One region of the Bacillus sp. EA-CB0995 genome, then DNA from elsewhere that is predicted to be linked to it. Evidence: riboswitches for the same ligand, from Rfam matches in the RefSeq annotation. Region 1 holds a riboswitch; the other holds the start of a gene.
What was found. A riboswitch is a leader RNA that binds a small molecule or an ion and turns the genes downstream of it on or off. The one in region 1 is predicted to bind FMN.

Region 1 (10,486 bases):
TCGGCGCATTTTTCCATAAATCTTCCTTTGTAAGTCCACGTTCTGACAAATCGTCGAACGTCAGAAAGATTTTAATTTTATTGTAATTTAAACGTTCCAACCTCATCCCGTAACCTCCTTACGCAACCGTTGCATCTAATTTTTATTATATGAAACAGAAAATAGATGGTTCTTTCCGAACAACTATTCTGACATTTTTAACCATTCATCCCATTCTTCTTTCGTATCCCCAACAAACCAGTTACGAGTCTCTTCGTTTTCTTCATCAGAAGTAAACTCAAAGGCAAAACCGCTAAGCCCAACACAAAGGTTTGCATATTGTTCATGTAATCTCTTTGCAAGTTGAACACTTGTCATTACATTTTCTTTTATTGTACAAGAAATAAACAAGATTTTAGGATTTACTTGTTTGATTACATCATCAATATCAGCTTCTTCTATGCCTGTCCCAATATAGATTACTGGATAACCTTTTCGACGCAAATATGTTGTAAAAATAAATAATCCAAGTTCACATAATTCCCCTGGAGCGCATATAGAAAGCACCTTTGGTAGTCCTGTATTAATGTGCATACTATGATGCATCATTCCGATACGCGAGCGTAAAAACGAAGTCGCATACCGGTCTTCTGCACTTGTTATTTTTTCATTCAAGCGCATATCTTTTAACCTTACAAGCAATTTTATTAACACATCTGCAATTACTTTATCTATAGAAAAAATACTAAAAGCTTCATCCAGTAACTCGAGAGCTTGCATTTCATCAAATTTTAACAAAGAATAAAGGATATCGTCTACTAAAAGTTCTACTTTATTATATTCTATTTCTGATAAATTGTGATTTTGTAATTGATTATTTTCTAATAAACTAACCGCTTGTCCAATGGTAAACCCTTGATTCACTTTGTTAATTAGCCACTTTAATATTTGAACATGTTCTTCTGTATATAATCTGTGTCCAGCATTATTACGCTTCGGTGCAATGATTTGATACCGTCTTTCCCAAGCTCGCAATGTTCCTGGATGTATGCCGAGCATATTTGACACCACTTTAATATTATATTTACCTATTGAACTTGGCATATCTCTTCCCACCTTAAAAAAACAACGTCAATCTTTTCTTTGTAATGTAATCAAATGTGTTTGTGCAGGAGCACGAAATCGCAATGGTACAAGTGTTGTTCCATAACCATTACTTACAAACAAAGTCGTATGTGGATATTCATAAATTCCACCTTTCAAAAAACGTGTAAAATGAAATAACCGAATTTGTCCACCATGCGTGTGACCACTTAATACACAGGAGATATTTTCCGTTCCATTTAATTTATATACGATATCAGGATTATGACTCACAAGGATACGAAATCCCTCTTCTTCACAATCTGCTAATGCTAAATCTAAACGATCACGTTTCAAACTTACATCGTCAACACCTAGTAACCATATCTTTTCTCCAAACTCTGATTCAAATAAGATCCCTGTATTGTCTAAAATTTTCACTCCATTTTGAAGAAGCAACGCGTCTAATTCGTGAAAATCAATTTCATAGTCATTATTCCCCCAAACAAAATACACTTGTCCCATTTCATTTAACCGTTTAATATTATCAACTACTCGTGTTAGCGGTACCCCTTGTTCAGCTAAATCTCCACCTATAATAACGAGATCTACTTTCCCTTTCACTTGCTGTATTAAAGTTTGAGAAATCGTTCTTCTGTGAATATCCGAAATAAAAAAATTCGTACTTCTCCAAAACTAATTGGAAACTCCGCAAACGATACGGTGTGTTCTAACAATGTATCACGCATCGCTTCTCTATACATCATAACAAAGCAAACAATCACAACGCATAATATGAAACAACCTAGTAATCCCCATGTCATACACTTTCCTCATCTTTCCTCTTACCAAAATCTAACCACATAATAACACATCACCCCAGCAAGTGAAGAAAAACCCTCTACTTCTGTAGAAGGTTTTTCTTCATCTCGTCATTCGCGGGCAGTAAGGTCTCCCGCTGACGGAAGGTTCACTTTATTTTTTCGGTTCTGGTTCTGACTTCTTCGGAATTTTTAACACTTGCCCTGGTTCTAAGTCTTCTGCTACTTCATTATATTTCTTTATAATCGCTATCCCATCTTCATTCGGAAAATATTTCTTTGCAATATCTTCGAGCGTTTCTCCCTCTTGCACTGTATGAAACTGAAATGTCTCTGATGGTGATGACTTTGATTCATTATCGGTTTTCTTTTTTGAATCAAAAAAATAACTTCAAATGCACTTTTTTCAGAATTGGCACTCGATTCCGCCGCTTGCTTCCCCTCCATGTAACGCTCTGTATACCATAAAATACTTATTGGAAGAAGAATAAATAATAATGTTAAAATCCGAACAAAAAAGTGCTTTATTTTAAATTTTGATTTTTTCTTGTCTTTATGGACTTCACTACGAGGCGGTAAACCCTCTCCTTCTTTTTCCGTTGACTCTTTCATGTTCTCTTCAAACTCTGTTGTCTGCTTCGCCATATCGGTCACCACCATCTTCCGTTTGCTTTCTTAATTGCAATCCCATTATGAAATCGACTAAAAAATGCGCAAAAATCGTGATCAGTAAATTACCAGTCCATTGAAATACAAAACCAAATACACTACTAATCATCAATACAAAACAAAATAAAAACGGCTTAGTAATATAACGAATATGTAAAACTGCAAATACAACACTCGCAAAAATTAAGCCAAAATACGTTTGTATCACGCCACGAAATAAAAACTCTTCTGCTATTCCAATTAAAAGGGTAACAGCGAACACGCGGAAAACAGACATTCCTTGAAACATACGATCATTAATCCCGCCATCATCAAACCACGATTCAGGAAAAAAATGCATCGCAATATAATCAAATAAAACAATCACACAAGCTACTCCGCCACCTATTAGAAAAATAGATGAAAAATCCCATTTCCACAAAGCTAGAAATGCGTCCATACTCGGAAATAATATATACGCTAACAAGATTCCAATACATATAATGATCGCTTGCGTAATATATAAATTAAGTCGGATTTCTTTTAGACTCATGTCTTCAATACTTGTCCTGCGTATATCCATCATTCCTCCATTCTGAATCCGAAGAGCAATTGTAACTCTGTTTCCCAATTATAGTCGAAAACAGGTTGCCTTGCTTGTCTTTTTTTATAATCTTCTATATGAATCCCGCAATAGTCACAGCAATTTTCCGGCTGCGTTTCCTTTACATATCCAAACTGGGAAAGAATTGCTTCTCTTTTACAATCCGTTCGTCGCATCCATTCTTTCATCGTTTCTAGTTGACCGTATTTATTATAAAGCCGAGTTTTCACTTCTGCAATTAACTTCCGCTCCGCTTCATCTGACAAGGATTCAATCATCAATTCTCTACGTTGTATGATTTTCATCTTTTCAAAATGATACCGAATAAATCGCCAATGTTGTTCACTCAATCCTGCTGTATTGTAGCAAATTTCTTCTACACCTTCTAACGGTAATACTTGGGCTTGAAACATTGTTTCTCGTAATAAAGAAAATAAAAAGCGTATTTGTTGTTCATTTGGTAATTCTTCTTCAATAATGGAGATTGGCAACTCATGATCAAGGGGACTACATAACAAAATGGCAATGCTTGGCTCTCCATCTCTACCTGCCCGTCCAATCTCTTGCAAATAAGACTCTATATTTGTCGGATAATGAAAATGAATAATATAGCGTGTGTTTTGCTTATTTACTCCCATACCAAATGCACTTGTACACACAACGAGCTGGAGTTGATCATTCATAAATTGTTGCTGAATTAACATCCGTTCTTCATGTTCCATTCCACCATGATAATGCGCAACATCTTCAATCCCTTCACTTCTTAAATACGCTGCAAGACGTTCAGTCCAAGCTCTACTCGAACAATAAATAATGCCAGGACTTTGTAAATATTTCACATGAGATAACAGCACTTCTTTTTCTCTTGAATGGTTTGTACAAATTCTACTTTCATAGCAATATTAGGGCGATCAATTGAATATAAATGCTGCCTCACATCTTTCAAATTTAAACTTTCAATAATATCTTGTAATACTTCTTTCGTAGCAGTAGCTGTTAAAGCAAGAACCTTAGGATAGCCCATCGATGCAATAACTTGATCTAGCTTTTTATAATCTGTTCGAAAATCATATCCCCATTGAGAAATACAATGTGCTTCGTCCACAACAAATAAAGAGATATGAATTTTCCTTAATTCTTTTAGCAACACATCTGATTGCAGCATTTCAGGAGACACGAATACAAATTTATAGGAATGCAACCGCCGCATAGCTTCTTTTTTCTCTGCCATTGTTCGAAAGCTGTTAAAAGCAATAACTTGATTTTTCACAATGTATTTTAACTGTGTAACTTGATCTTCCATTAATGACAATAGCGGTGAAACAATGAGTACCGTTCCATCTTGTATAAATCCTGGAAGCTGATAACAGAGCGATTTCCCCCTCCAGTTGGCAGCATCGCTACAACAGAATTTCCATTTAATAAGTCTGCAATAACTTCCTTTTGTCCTGGCCGAAATGTCCGGTACCCAAACCACTGATATAAAATATCTTCAAGCTTCATGTAATCCCCCTACTCGCGCTAATACAAGACGAATTTCAAAATAGGAAACATGCTCTCCAGCAGCTTGTTTCAAGACTCGCAGCTTCCGCGTTTGTAACTTCTCAATCATTTTCTGTATTTGTTTCATTTTTTCTTTTTCTACAAATTGCTCCACCTGAAATTCTTTTTCACGCAATGCAATTTCTACAATATGGTCCTCAATTGTCGCCACTTTTAATTTTCTTATCCTAGCAATTTCCTCCATAGTTCGTCCTTGCTTCCATAGTTGATATGTTTTTTGTGTTGATATACTAAATAAATCTGCTTTTTCATTCGGATACGCAATAATTTGTGCCAATAACGGAAAATTCTGCTGATGACTTTGTACATGTTGAATGATGAAATGAGTCGTTCCCCAAAATAAAAGATATACTCGAAACGCATCTTGTTTCATCATATTTCCAAGTTGATCTGTTGTATAACCAATACGATGGTATCCTGTTAGACGATATACGAAAATGGTTGCTTCTAGAGAGGTAACATACATTAATATTGAATTTATTTCTTTATATAACTGTTCCGCTAATTGTCCTCTTGAAACAGGAGAGTTCATAATAAATTGTTTTACCCACATCGTGATTTCTGTATCTTGCTGAATTGGAAGGAATTTCACATATTTTTGTTTCAAATTAGATACAGTTTGCACACTTAAGGATAACCTTTTCCAAAAGCGCTCTCCAAGTTCGCCGTATTGCAAACCGTGTAAATATTTCGGGAAAGAAAAGAATTTTTCCCATTCGTTTACTTGTTTCTCTCCCATTTCCGATAAAATGTAAGTATTTTCATGCACACATGTAATAAGTTGCTTGTTTAATAATGCTTCAATCTGTTTATCATAATCATGACGTCTTAAAGATTTATATACACTAAACAAAAAGGAAAGATGAAACATATTCCCATCTTGCAATGTTTGTGAAGAACGTTTCCCTTTTAAAAGGTGATAAATAGAAGAAACCGTTCGTTCACCTTTTAATTGTTTCAAACAGTATAGTACGGTATATTGTAGCTGCAACGCTTCTTCCACCCTTTCAGTCTACTTCTACTTTCATTGTAACAAAATGCATCTTATTTAGATATTTTTAAAATTTTATGTACAACTATAGAAATTAGTTGACACACTCAATTGATAAGAATTATCATTATAATTTTATATTGAAAAGTTTCACAAACCGTTTTACAATAAGGTTATAATTTTTCATCAGTGTTCTTATATACATATACATATTATTTAGGGGGTATACAAAAATGGCAAAATATACAATCGTTGACAAAGATACTTGCATTGCATGCGGAGCTTGCGGAGCAGCTGCACCGGATATTTATGATTACGATGATGAAGGCATTGCATTCGTAACACTTGACGATAACCAAGGTATCGTTGAAATTCCAGATGTATTAATCGATGATATGATGGATGCATTCGAAGGTTGCCCAACTGACTCTATTAAAGTGGCAGATGAAGCATTCGATGGTGACGCATTAAAATTTGAATAGTCTTATTGTTGACTTCAAAAAATACCCCTCAAATAATGAGGGGTATTTTTTTTGCACTTTATTTTCTTCTATGAAGCACAACTTTCACTAGTCACTCATCCTAAATTTAGTGGTCAGCCCCATCAAACAGACTCTTACTACTCCTTACGCGAGATAAAGTGAAACTTCCATCAGTGGTTTTTTCATCCCCCCACCTATCTCCTTCGAGTTCCTCACAATCTTGAAGCGGAGGGCTTACTGCCCGTTAATGCGGGATAAAAAAACATCAGTAGAAAAACTTCCACTGATGCAAAACCTTCTATATTATGCATTTTTCATTTTCGCAAATACCCATACTTTTAATCGAGAAAATAAAGGAACAAAAATAATTGTTACTATAATTCCTTTAATTATATTAAAAGGTAAAATTCCCGCTACAATTATTTGACGCATTGCATCGTTAGACATAGCAGGTTGACCTAAGAACCAAGTGTAAGCTGGAAAAATGATGAAATAATTTAATACACTCATAATTACTGTCATCATAATTGTTCCGAACATTAATCCTGTTGTTAAACTTTTTACTGTGCGATGTTTACGGAATAAAAGAGATGCCGGAAGAATAAAGAGACATCCAGCAACAAAATTCGCCACTTCTCCTACAGGTACGCCCGTTAAATCGCCTTGAATACCATAATACAGGACGTTTTTTATCCCTTCTACAATTACACCTGAAATTGGCCCAAAAGTAATGGCTGCAATTAATGCTGGGACATCACTAAAATCAATTTGCAAAAACGGCGGCAGCCCTGGAAGTGGAAAATCCAGCATCATTAATAAATACGCAATGCTGCTTAGCATCGCAACGCTCATCATTTGTACTACACTCTTCTGTTGTTTCATGTTTCTCTCTCCTTTTCCATCGATCATCTCATGGAAAGTGGAAAGGCTCTGCTATGCCTAAATATATTCCTGCATGAAAAAACCCTTCGCGTCCGAAACGCAAAGGGAGAAATTTTAGGCACATCAAACAAACGTTCAAACATTTATCTTTTTTGAACGCTCGAACCTCCATCTTCTCCCATCCAGACTGTACTGTCGGCTTTGGAATCGCACCAAATCCTGCCTTAACGGCTCGCGGGCTTAGAACAAAAATACACGTTCATCACCGCCGGTCGGGATTTTCACCCTGCCCCGAAGATAGACCGATATTCTATTTTCCTCATCATTATACAACAATTTTAAAACAATGTGAATGAAAATGCTTCTTTTTCACTCACATTGCGCAACACCTTCTTATACTTAGCAGTCCCCCACCTCAAGATGCAGAGAAAAGCGAAGAAGATAGGCCGGGGATAAAGAAAACTTCCACTGAGGGAAATTTTCTTTATCCAGTCACATCCTCATAATTGCATGCTATTCTAACAATAAGTAAATAATACGACAAAAAGGAACAAATTTTCGTGTTTGTTCTTTTTTGTCCACAATTCTCTAGCCATTTATACGTGAAAGTGATAAGATATGATATTGTTAAGAAAAACAGCATTTTCTTACAATGGAGGAAATGTCATGAGTAAAGAAAAGAAACAGCCTATTCGAGAAATTATGAAAAAAAATCTTCGCAAAGAATACTTTTATTTAAAAAAGGAATTGCTGTTCTATTGTCCTCTTGACTCAGGTAACTTTTCAAGAGATACATATTATGCTGCTTTTGATGAAGATGGCATTAGTGTATATCAATATGATAAAAATTCAGACAGTAAACTAAAACTTTGCGAACGACATCCATGGAAAAGCTGGAGAAAAGTCAAAATTGATCATTATTTAACAAAAACTCATTTTGTCTTTCAAGGAGAACGAAATTGGATTCTTTCTCTTTTTCATCAAGGAAAAAAGGCAGAAAAAATCATTCAAACTTATACATCCTTAGAAACAGAAATTGTTTCCAGATCATTTTTAAAAAAACTGCCTGGTTATCGATCTAATACAACATTGAATATGTATATTGGGAGTATTTGCTATACTGTACTTATTGCATTTTTATTAAAATTGATTCTCCCATCTCAAATTCAAATTGCTTTGTATTCGCTGTCTCTCGGCTGTATGCTGCTCGGTCTTCTTTGTTTCGCTATCGGTCTTATTGAACCTACTCTTGTCTTATTTAGAACAACAGAAAAAACACGAGCTAAAGTGTTTTATTATTATAGCTATTTAATAATCGCTGGATTTGCATGTATCTTTATTTTTTGGTAACAAACGAAAGAGCTAGTCTTCCTAGCTCTTTTTCAATTAATATGTAATTTTTGCGACGGATAAATAGTGTCTTTTTGCAAATAATTTTTCACTTTTAATTCTTCAACAGTTGTACCGAACTTCCTAGCAATACTGATCAATGTATCACCTTTTTGCACGACATATACAGAAGCGGATGCTACCGTATTAGGCTTTTCTTGAATCATTCGCAGCGGATTCACTGCATTTGTTTTCGCTATCGTCCAAGCCCCTTTATGAACTTCTAAATGTAAGTGAGCACCATTCGATTGTCCTGTATTCCCTACTTGACCAATTTTTTGCCCTTGTAAAACTACATCTCCTTCTTTCACAAGTCGTTTATTCATATGGGCATATACAGCTTCATAATCTTCATGTTTAATAAACACAACATGCCCGTAGCTATCAGAAAAATAAGATCTTGTTACAACACCATCTTGCATAGCTGCTATTGAAGTGCCGATCGGTGCAGCAATATCAATCCCAAAATGTTTTCCATTTCTCGTTCCAAAATAATCACTAATTCTCCCCTCTACCGGCCATGCCCACCGCTTTTCTTCAGCAGCACCTTCTGTTTGTGCTATAAAAAAGACACAAAAGAAAAGCAAAATGATTTTTAAAGCTTTCATTATAAATCCTCCGTTTTCTAAATAACAATCACACTTTCTCTATTTTGGTTGATTATAGCAAAAAGTATACAAAAAAAGAAAGAGCCTATTTCTCTTTCTTCTCCTCCTTATCTCGAAATACAATCGCGCTTCTTTCATATTCTATATCTTTCACATTCGAACGAGCATTCACAACTCTTGCAACTGCAAATAAATAATCCGATAAGCGATTTACATATTGCAAAACATATTCATTAATCTCATCTTGTTTCTTTAAAGCAACAATACAACGTTCTGCTCTTCGTGTAATAGTACGAGCAATGTGAATAATAGCCGCCCCTTGACTTCCTCCTGGTAAAATAAAGCGCTCAAGCGGCGGTGCTTCTTGTATATATACATCAATCCTTTCCTCTAGAAAAGTAATGATGTCTTCTGTTACTTTATACGGAATTTTCCTCTTCACAATCGCTAAATCCCCGCCACAATCAAACAACTCATGCTGAATTTTTTCAAGTTCTTGATAAATATCTTGAAACAATTCCCCCTCTAGCAATGTCATCGCATGTCCAATAAACGAATTCGCCTCATCAATTGTTCCATATGCCTCTACACGCAAATTGTCTTTATCTACGCGTCCTCCAATAAGACTTGTTTCTCCCTTATCTCCTGTTTTTGTATATAGCTTCATGTTTTCCCTCCTTATTTCTCTTTTTCATTCTTCTCTTATACTAACATTCCTTTTCTTTTTCAAAAAAAAGCTTATCAAAAAGATAAGCTTAAAAATTCGCATATAATTTCATCATACTTATGTTGGCAAATATACAGAGAATGTCGTCCCCTTATCTACTACACTCGACACTGTAATCTTACCATCATGTCCTCGCACAATATTTTTTGCAATCGCAAGTCCTAACCCTGTACCACCTGTTTTCCCGCGTGTACGAGCCTTATCCGCTTTATAAAAACGTTCAAATAAGAATGGAATATCATCTTCTGGAATACCAATCCCAGAATCTTCAACTTCGAATACAATTCCATTATTTTTCTCATCGATAATAAGTGATACTTTACCACCCGCATTTGTATGTCTTAAAGCATTATCAATTAAATTTGTTAACACTTGTTCCATACGATCCGGATCAAAAGAATGCTGCTCTATGGAAGTGCGAAAATCAACTGCTAGCTGCACTTCTTTTTCCTTTGCTATCCCTTGGAATTTTCGTGCAATCTTTTCAACAAATGGAACAATATCTACTTCTGATATATGTAATTCTACGTGACCGCTCTCCATTCGAGCTAAATCTAACAATTCATTCACAAGACGACCTAAGCGTACAGATTCATCATAGATAATTTGCACAAATTCATGCACTTCTTCTTTCGTTTGAACAATGTCATCTAAAATTGCTTCACTATATCCTTGCAGCATAACCATTGGTGTACGTAATTCATGCGAT
Region 2 (4,780 bases), 1.8 Mb from region 1:
AAACAATAACGAAGTAGTTCATTGGGTAATTGTATTTTGTAATATACGGCATTATAGCTCCGTTTTTTATCAATAATTGTTCCAATACCGTCAATGTGCCCTGTAACGAAATGTCCACCAAAGCGACCATTTGCACCCATGGCTTGCTCTAAATTTACCTCTGAACCGCGGCTAAGAGTTTGCAGCGAAGTTGCTCGCATCGTCTCCGGCATAACATCAACGGTAAAAGAGTGTGTTGTAAAAGAAGTGACAGTTAAACATATCCCGTTTACAGCAATGCTGTCGCCTAAGTTTACATCCGACAAAATAGTTTGTGCGGAAATTGTAAGTTGCATTGCTTCGCCGGTTTGTTGCATGTTAGCAATTGTTCCAAGTTCCTCAACAATTCCTGTGAACATAAGGCACCTCTTTTCTTGGTGTGGCAACGACTTTTATGTCATCGCTGATTTGTTCCATCGATTGAATGTGCAAGGTAAGTGCATCTTGCAGTTTTGTGAAACCATTTCCGCCAAACCATGTTGGAGCATCTTTACCACCAATTAGTTTTGGACTAATATACGTAATCAGTTCCTGAAAGCATTTCGCTTCTAAGAAACTCGCATGAATAGTTTGTCCGCCTTCGACAAAGAGAGAAAGAATATTTTTTTCTCCAAGAAGATCAAGCATTTCACTTATTTCAATGTTACTTGTCTTCATTTGCAATACGGACACCATATCAGATTGAAATTTTGCAATTTTTTCTTTTGAAACGCTATTTCCAACAACAATCCATGTTGGCACCTCTCCATCTGTAATCACATGGGATGAAAGTGGAGTTCGTAAATGCGTATCAAGTACGATGCGAATCGGATTTTTTCCGCCATTTACAAGGCGCGTTGTTAAATGCGGATTATCAGCAATTATTGTATTTACACCAACAAGAATGGCATCGTGTGTATGACGATAACGATGTACATCAGCCCGCGATGCTTCACCTGTAATCCATTTACTTTCTCCTGTACGAGTAGCGATTTTTCCATCTAGACTCATTGCTGTTTTTAAGGTTACAAATGGACGCTTTGTTTTCATGTAGTGAAAAAAGTAACGATTTAATTCTTTTGCTTCCTTTTCGAGTACACCAATTGTTACGTCAATTCCAGCCTCTTGTAAACGCTTGACACCTTGACCTGAAACAAGCGGATTACTATCGAGCACTGCAATGACTACTCGGCTTACGTTCTTTTTTATAAGTAAATCACAGCAAGGTGGGGTTCTTCCATGATGACTGCATGGTTCTAACGTTACATATACTGTTGCACCATGGGCGTTTTCACCCGCCATGTGTAGAGCGTGAACTTCAGCGTGTTCAGTTCCAGCTCGTAAATGAGCTCCTACTCCAATGATATTTCCATCTTTTACAACAACAGCACCGACCATTGGATTAGGACTTGTTTGACCAGCTGTATTTTTTGCTAATTGCAAAGCAAGTGCCATATATTCTTGATCTGTCATAAACTCACCTCTCTTAAAAAATCAAAAAACCCCAAGGACATAATCCTTGGGGTGAGAGAGACGATGTTTCTAGAAATATAAGAAGGATACGAGAGTATGCTTAAGAAACCTAGCAATTATTGATATGTTTGCGTAGAAAAGAAGCCTAGCAAATATCGATTTTTTCACATGCTAGTGTTATCCCGTTATTTCAGCAGCGAACCAAATGGTATACGAAAGAAAACAAGTGTATGTTTAAAAATAAACAATACAAATGCACATGCTGAAATAAACGTTGTATCCTATTATACGTACTAGAAAACATATCCTTCTCCCATCCAGACTATACTGTCGGTTCTAGATTCTCACTAGATCCACCGTTTTCAACTTGAAAGCGGGTCACGGACTTAGAAGTGTGAACTTCATCACCGCCGGTTGGGAATTTCACCCGACCCCGAAGAATGCTGTTTGCTCACATTATAGCACAGAAAAGAAAAAAGGCCATAAAAAAATATTTAAATGTGAAGAATTGCATGAAAATAAAGGAGAAGCTAAAGCTGCATTAGCGGCAGGATTAATTTGCTATACTAGTGTAGCAAAGGTTTTATATCGTGTTTAAAACGAGGTGAGAGTATGAAAAAATATATTGCTGTAGGAATAGGCGGTATTATTGGAGCTTTGGCTCGCTATGGAGTAGGCCAATTGCTTGAACCAACATCTTCTGCTGGTTTTCCATTAGCAACATGGTTAATCAATATGAGTGGTAGCTTTTTATTAGCATTCTTAACGATGTCTGTTTTTCGGATGAAACAAGTTTCACCGCTTATGATAAGTGCTGTTGGTACAGGAATAATTGGTGCGTTTACAACATTTTCAACGTTTAGTGTGGAAACACTGAAGCTACTACAGCATGAAGCATTCACAATGGCATTTTTATATGTGGGCGCAAGTATGATAGGGGGATTACTTTTAGCTTTTAGTGGATTTTATGCTGGGAATATGCTGTATGAACGCAGGTTGAGGAAGAAGGAAACATATGAGTATTCTACTTGTCAGTATCGGGGGCTTCTTCGGTGCAATTACACGTTTTTTTATTAGTACTGTAGCGAAAGAAAAGTACGGAAATGCTTTTCCATATGGAACATTTTTTATAAATATAATCGGCTCATTTTTACTTGGTATGTTAAATGGTGCTGAAGTAGCTAAAATGTGGATATTGTTATGTGGTACAGGATTTATGGGAGCATTTACGACGTTTTCAACATATCAACTAGAAATGATACAACTTATACATACACGAGAAGGGAAAAAGGCATTACTATATTTTGTTATAAGTTATGGAATAGGTATTGGCAGTGCTTTTGTTGGATTTTATATTGGGAGCATGTAAAAATACGCGCACATTTTCTTGTGCGCGTGTTTTTTATTCTTTTGGTGCACGTACAACAGATTCAAATTTTCCTTTATGTGAACCATCGCAATACGGCATATTTTGGGATAATCCACAACGGCATAGAGAAAATGCCGGTTTAGCTGGAAATACATTCCCTTCAGCATCGATTAGTTCCACATCCCCTGTAATACGGAACGAACCATTATTATTTACTTTAATTTGTACTTTCTCCATTGTTACACCTCCTTACCAAACGCTTATGTCTATCATATACTTACTAGAATTACTTGACAATGTTTAGAAACAATGCTTTTTGTGAGAAAATAGAAATGATATAATAAGTTATATACTGAAAAGATATTAAGGTGAATATAAACATGAACAAACAATTACGTACATTACAAAACATTGCAAAAGAGCGAACGTGGGTATCGTTTTTAAACGATAATCATCCATACAGCTTACTTCATTGGTCGATTGCTGGTGTGCAGCAAGAAGTGAAGGATGTATGGTTATTACAAGATGAAGTCACATTTCAAACAACAGAGTTCCTATCACTTGATGAAGCGGTAAAATGGATTTCTGAAAATATGGATCAAGTTACAGACGTATTGGCGTAACATAAGCTTGCTATTAGTAGGTACTTGATATAATAAGACTTCTGTTGTTGGTTGAGATAGGAAAAAGGCTAATTCATTAAGGGATGAATTAGCCTTTTTGTATAATTTCACAGGTTTTATCCCGCTATTCGTGGGCAGTAATACCTTCACCTCAAGATTCAGAGAAGAGCGAAGAAGATAGGTGGGGGATAACTGCCCGTAAAAGCTCGATTGGTTCAACTAACCATCAGTGGGGGATGAAGCCCCTACTGATGGAAGTTTCACTGTATTTCATATGTATAAAAACGTACAATGTGTACATCATACAATCGATAGAAACAGCAAAAGAAGGTGGAAGTTGTTGCGGAAACGATTGAGTATAATAAGTATCATCATGTGTTTTTGTATTGCCGGATGTAATAGAGAGGAACAGGTTAATAAATCAAGTGTCAAAGGGGTTTTATCCGCCGATCAAATCGAATTTGATATTAAAAATATAAGCCGTGTAGCGCATTATGATGTGTGGACTGCGAAACAAAACCACACACTTCTTGTTATAAACTTTTCTTTAGAAAACAATAGAAACAAAAGTATTGTTGTTAAACCTGCTCAGTTTAATGTTATTTCAATGACTGGAAAAATATACGGGGCCGTTCAAACGAAAAGGAATCCAAGTACATTGCATGATAGAAGGCTAAAATCATACGATTCATTGCAAACGAGCATTATATTTGAAATGCCTAAAGAAGAGGTGGAATCTGAATTGTTGTTTGCTCCTGATTTTGCTAAAGATGAACCGATTGTTCTTTCGCTAAAATAAAATGGAACTTCCATCAGTGTGAGTTTTTTATTCTTCACTGATGGAAAGCTCTCACTGCCCAAAAGTAGCGAAACAAAAAACAGGCTTATGCAAGCCTGTTTTTTGTTTCGTTTACGTATGTTGTTAAAAATTGATCAATTGCTGTTTCATATGCTTCTTTATTTTCTGCATAAGAACAAGCGTGAGCGCCTTTTTCTGCAATAAAGAGTTCTTTTGCGCCTTCTTTTGCTTCATGCAATGCTTGTGTCATTTTACATAAAATGTATTCATCGTCTTTACTGTGGATGAACAATACAGGATTTTTAATGTTTTTCACACAATCAATAGGAGAAACTTCCTGAATTGTATAACCATCACGCACTTTTAAAAATGCATTAGCGAGTGGTAAAAGAGGCCATTTTGGTAGATGAAACTCAGCCTTTAAACGGTAATGAAGCTGTTCGTAAAAATCAGAGAATGGACAGTCGGCAATGTAAAAATCAGCACCGTCCTCGACCA

Region 2: it holds a riboswitch for FMN, as region 1 does, so the genes downstream of both, ribD (bifunctional diaminohydroxyphosphoribosylaminopyrimidine deaminase/5-amino-6-(5-phosphoribosylamino)uracil reductase RibD) here and ACEWFJ_RS17265 (ECF transporter S component) in region 1, are expected to answer to the same signal.

Annotation. Positions count from the first base shown of each region.
Region 1 covers NZ_CP169269.1:3,333,023-3,343,508, forward strand. The annotation lists gene ACEWFJ_RS17225 (genetic competence negative regulator) at 1-106, opposite strand, end outside; gene ACEWFJ_RS17230 (MerR family transcriptional regulator) at 184-1,083, opposite strand; partial or broken gene ACEWFJ_RS17235 (metallophosphoesterase) at 1,111-1,886, opposite strand; partial or broken gene ACEWFJ_RS17240 (LysM peptidoglycan-binding domain-containing protein) at 2,038-2,528, opposite strand; gene ACEWFJ_RS17245 (lysostaphin resistance A-like protein) at 2,503-3,114, opposite strand; partial or broken gene ACEWFJ_RS17250 (RecQ family ATP-dependent DNA helicase) at 3,114-4,638, opposite strand; gene ACEWFJ_RS17255 (YpbB family protein) at 4,628-5,689, opposite strand; gene ACEWFJ_RS17260 (ferredoxin) at 5,923-6,171, shown strand; gene ACEWFJ_RS17265 (ECF transporter S component) at 6,475-7,053, opposite strand; FMN riboswitch at 7,220-7,356, opposite strand; gene ACEWFJ_RS17270 (hypothetical protein) at 7,720-8,403, shown strand; gene ACEWFJ_RS17275 (peptidoglycan DD-metalloendopeptidase family protein) at 8,436-9,050, opposite strand; gene ACEWFJ_RS17280 (cob(I)yrinic acid a,c-diamide adenosyltransferase) at 9,136-9,717, opposite strand; partial or broken gene ACEWFJ_RS17285 (ATP-binding protein) at 9,835-10,486, opposite strand, start outside.
Region 2 covers NZ_CP169269.1:1,531,081-1,535,860, forward strand. The annotation lists partial or broken gene ribE (riboflavin synthase) at 1-398, opposite strand, end outside; gene ribD (bifunctional diaminohydroxyphosphoribosylaminopyrimidine deaminase/5-amino-6-(5-phosphoribosylamino)uracil reductase RibD) at 379-1,491, opposite strand; FMN riboswitch at 1,793-1,936, opposite strand; gene crcB (fluoride efflux transporter CrcB) at 2,104-2,568, shown strand; gene crcB (fluoride efflux transporter CrcB) at 2,507-2,860, shown strand; gene ACEWFJ_RS08065 (CDGSH iron-sulfur domain-containing protein) at 2,894-3,097, opposite strand; gene ACEWFJ_RS08070 (DUF2552 family protein) at 3,241-3,483, shown strand; gene ACEWFJ_RS08075 (DUF4352 domain-containing protein) at 3,824-4,282, shown strand; gene ACEWFJ_RS08080 (alpha/beta hydrolase) at 4,368-4,780, opposite strand, start outside.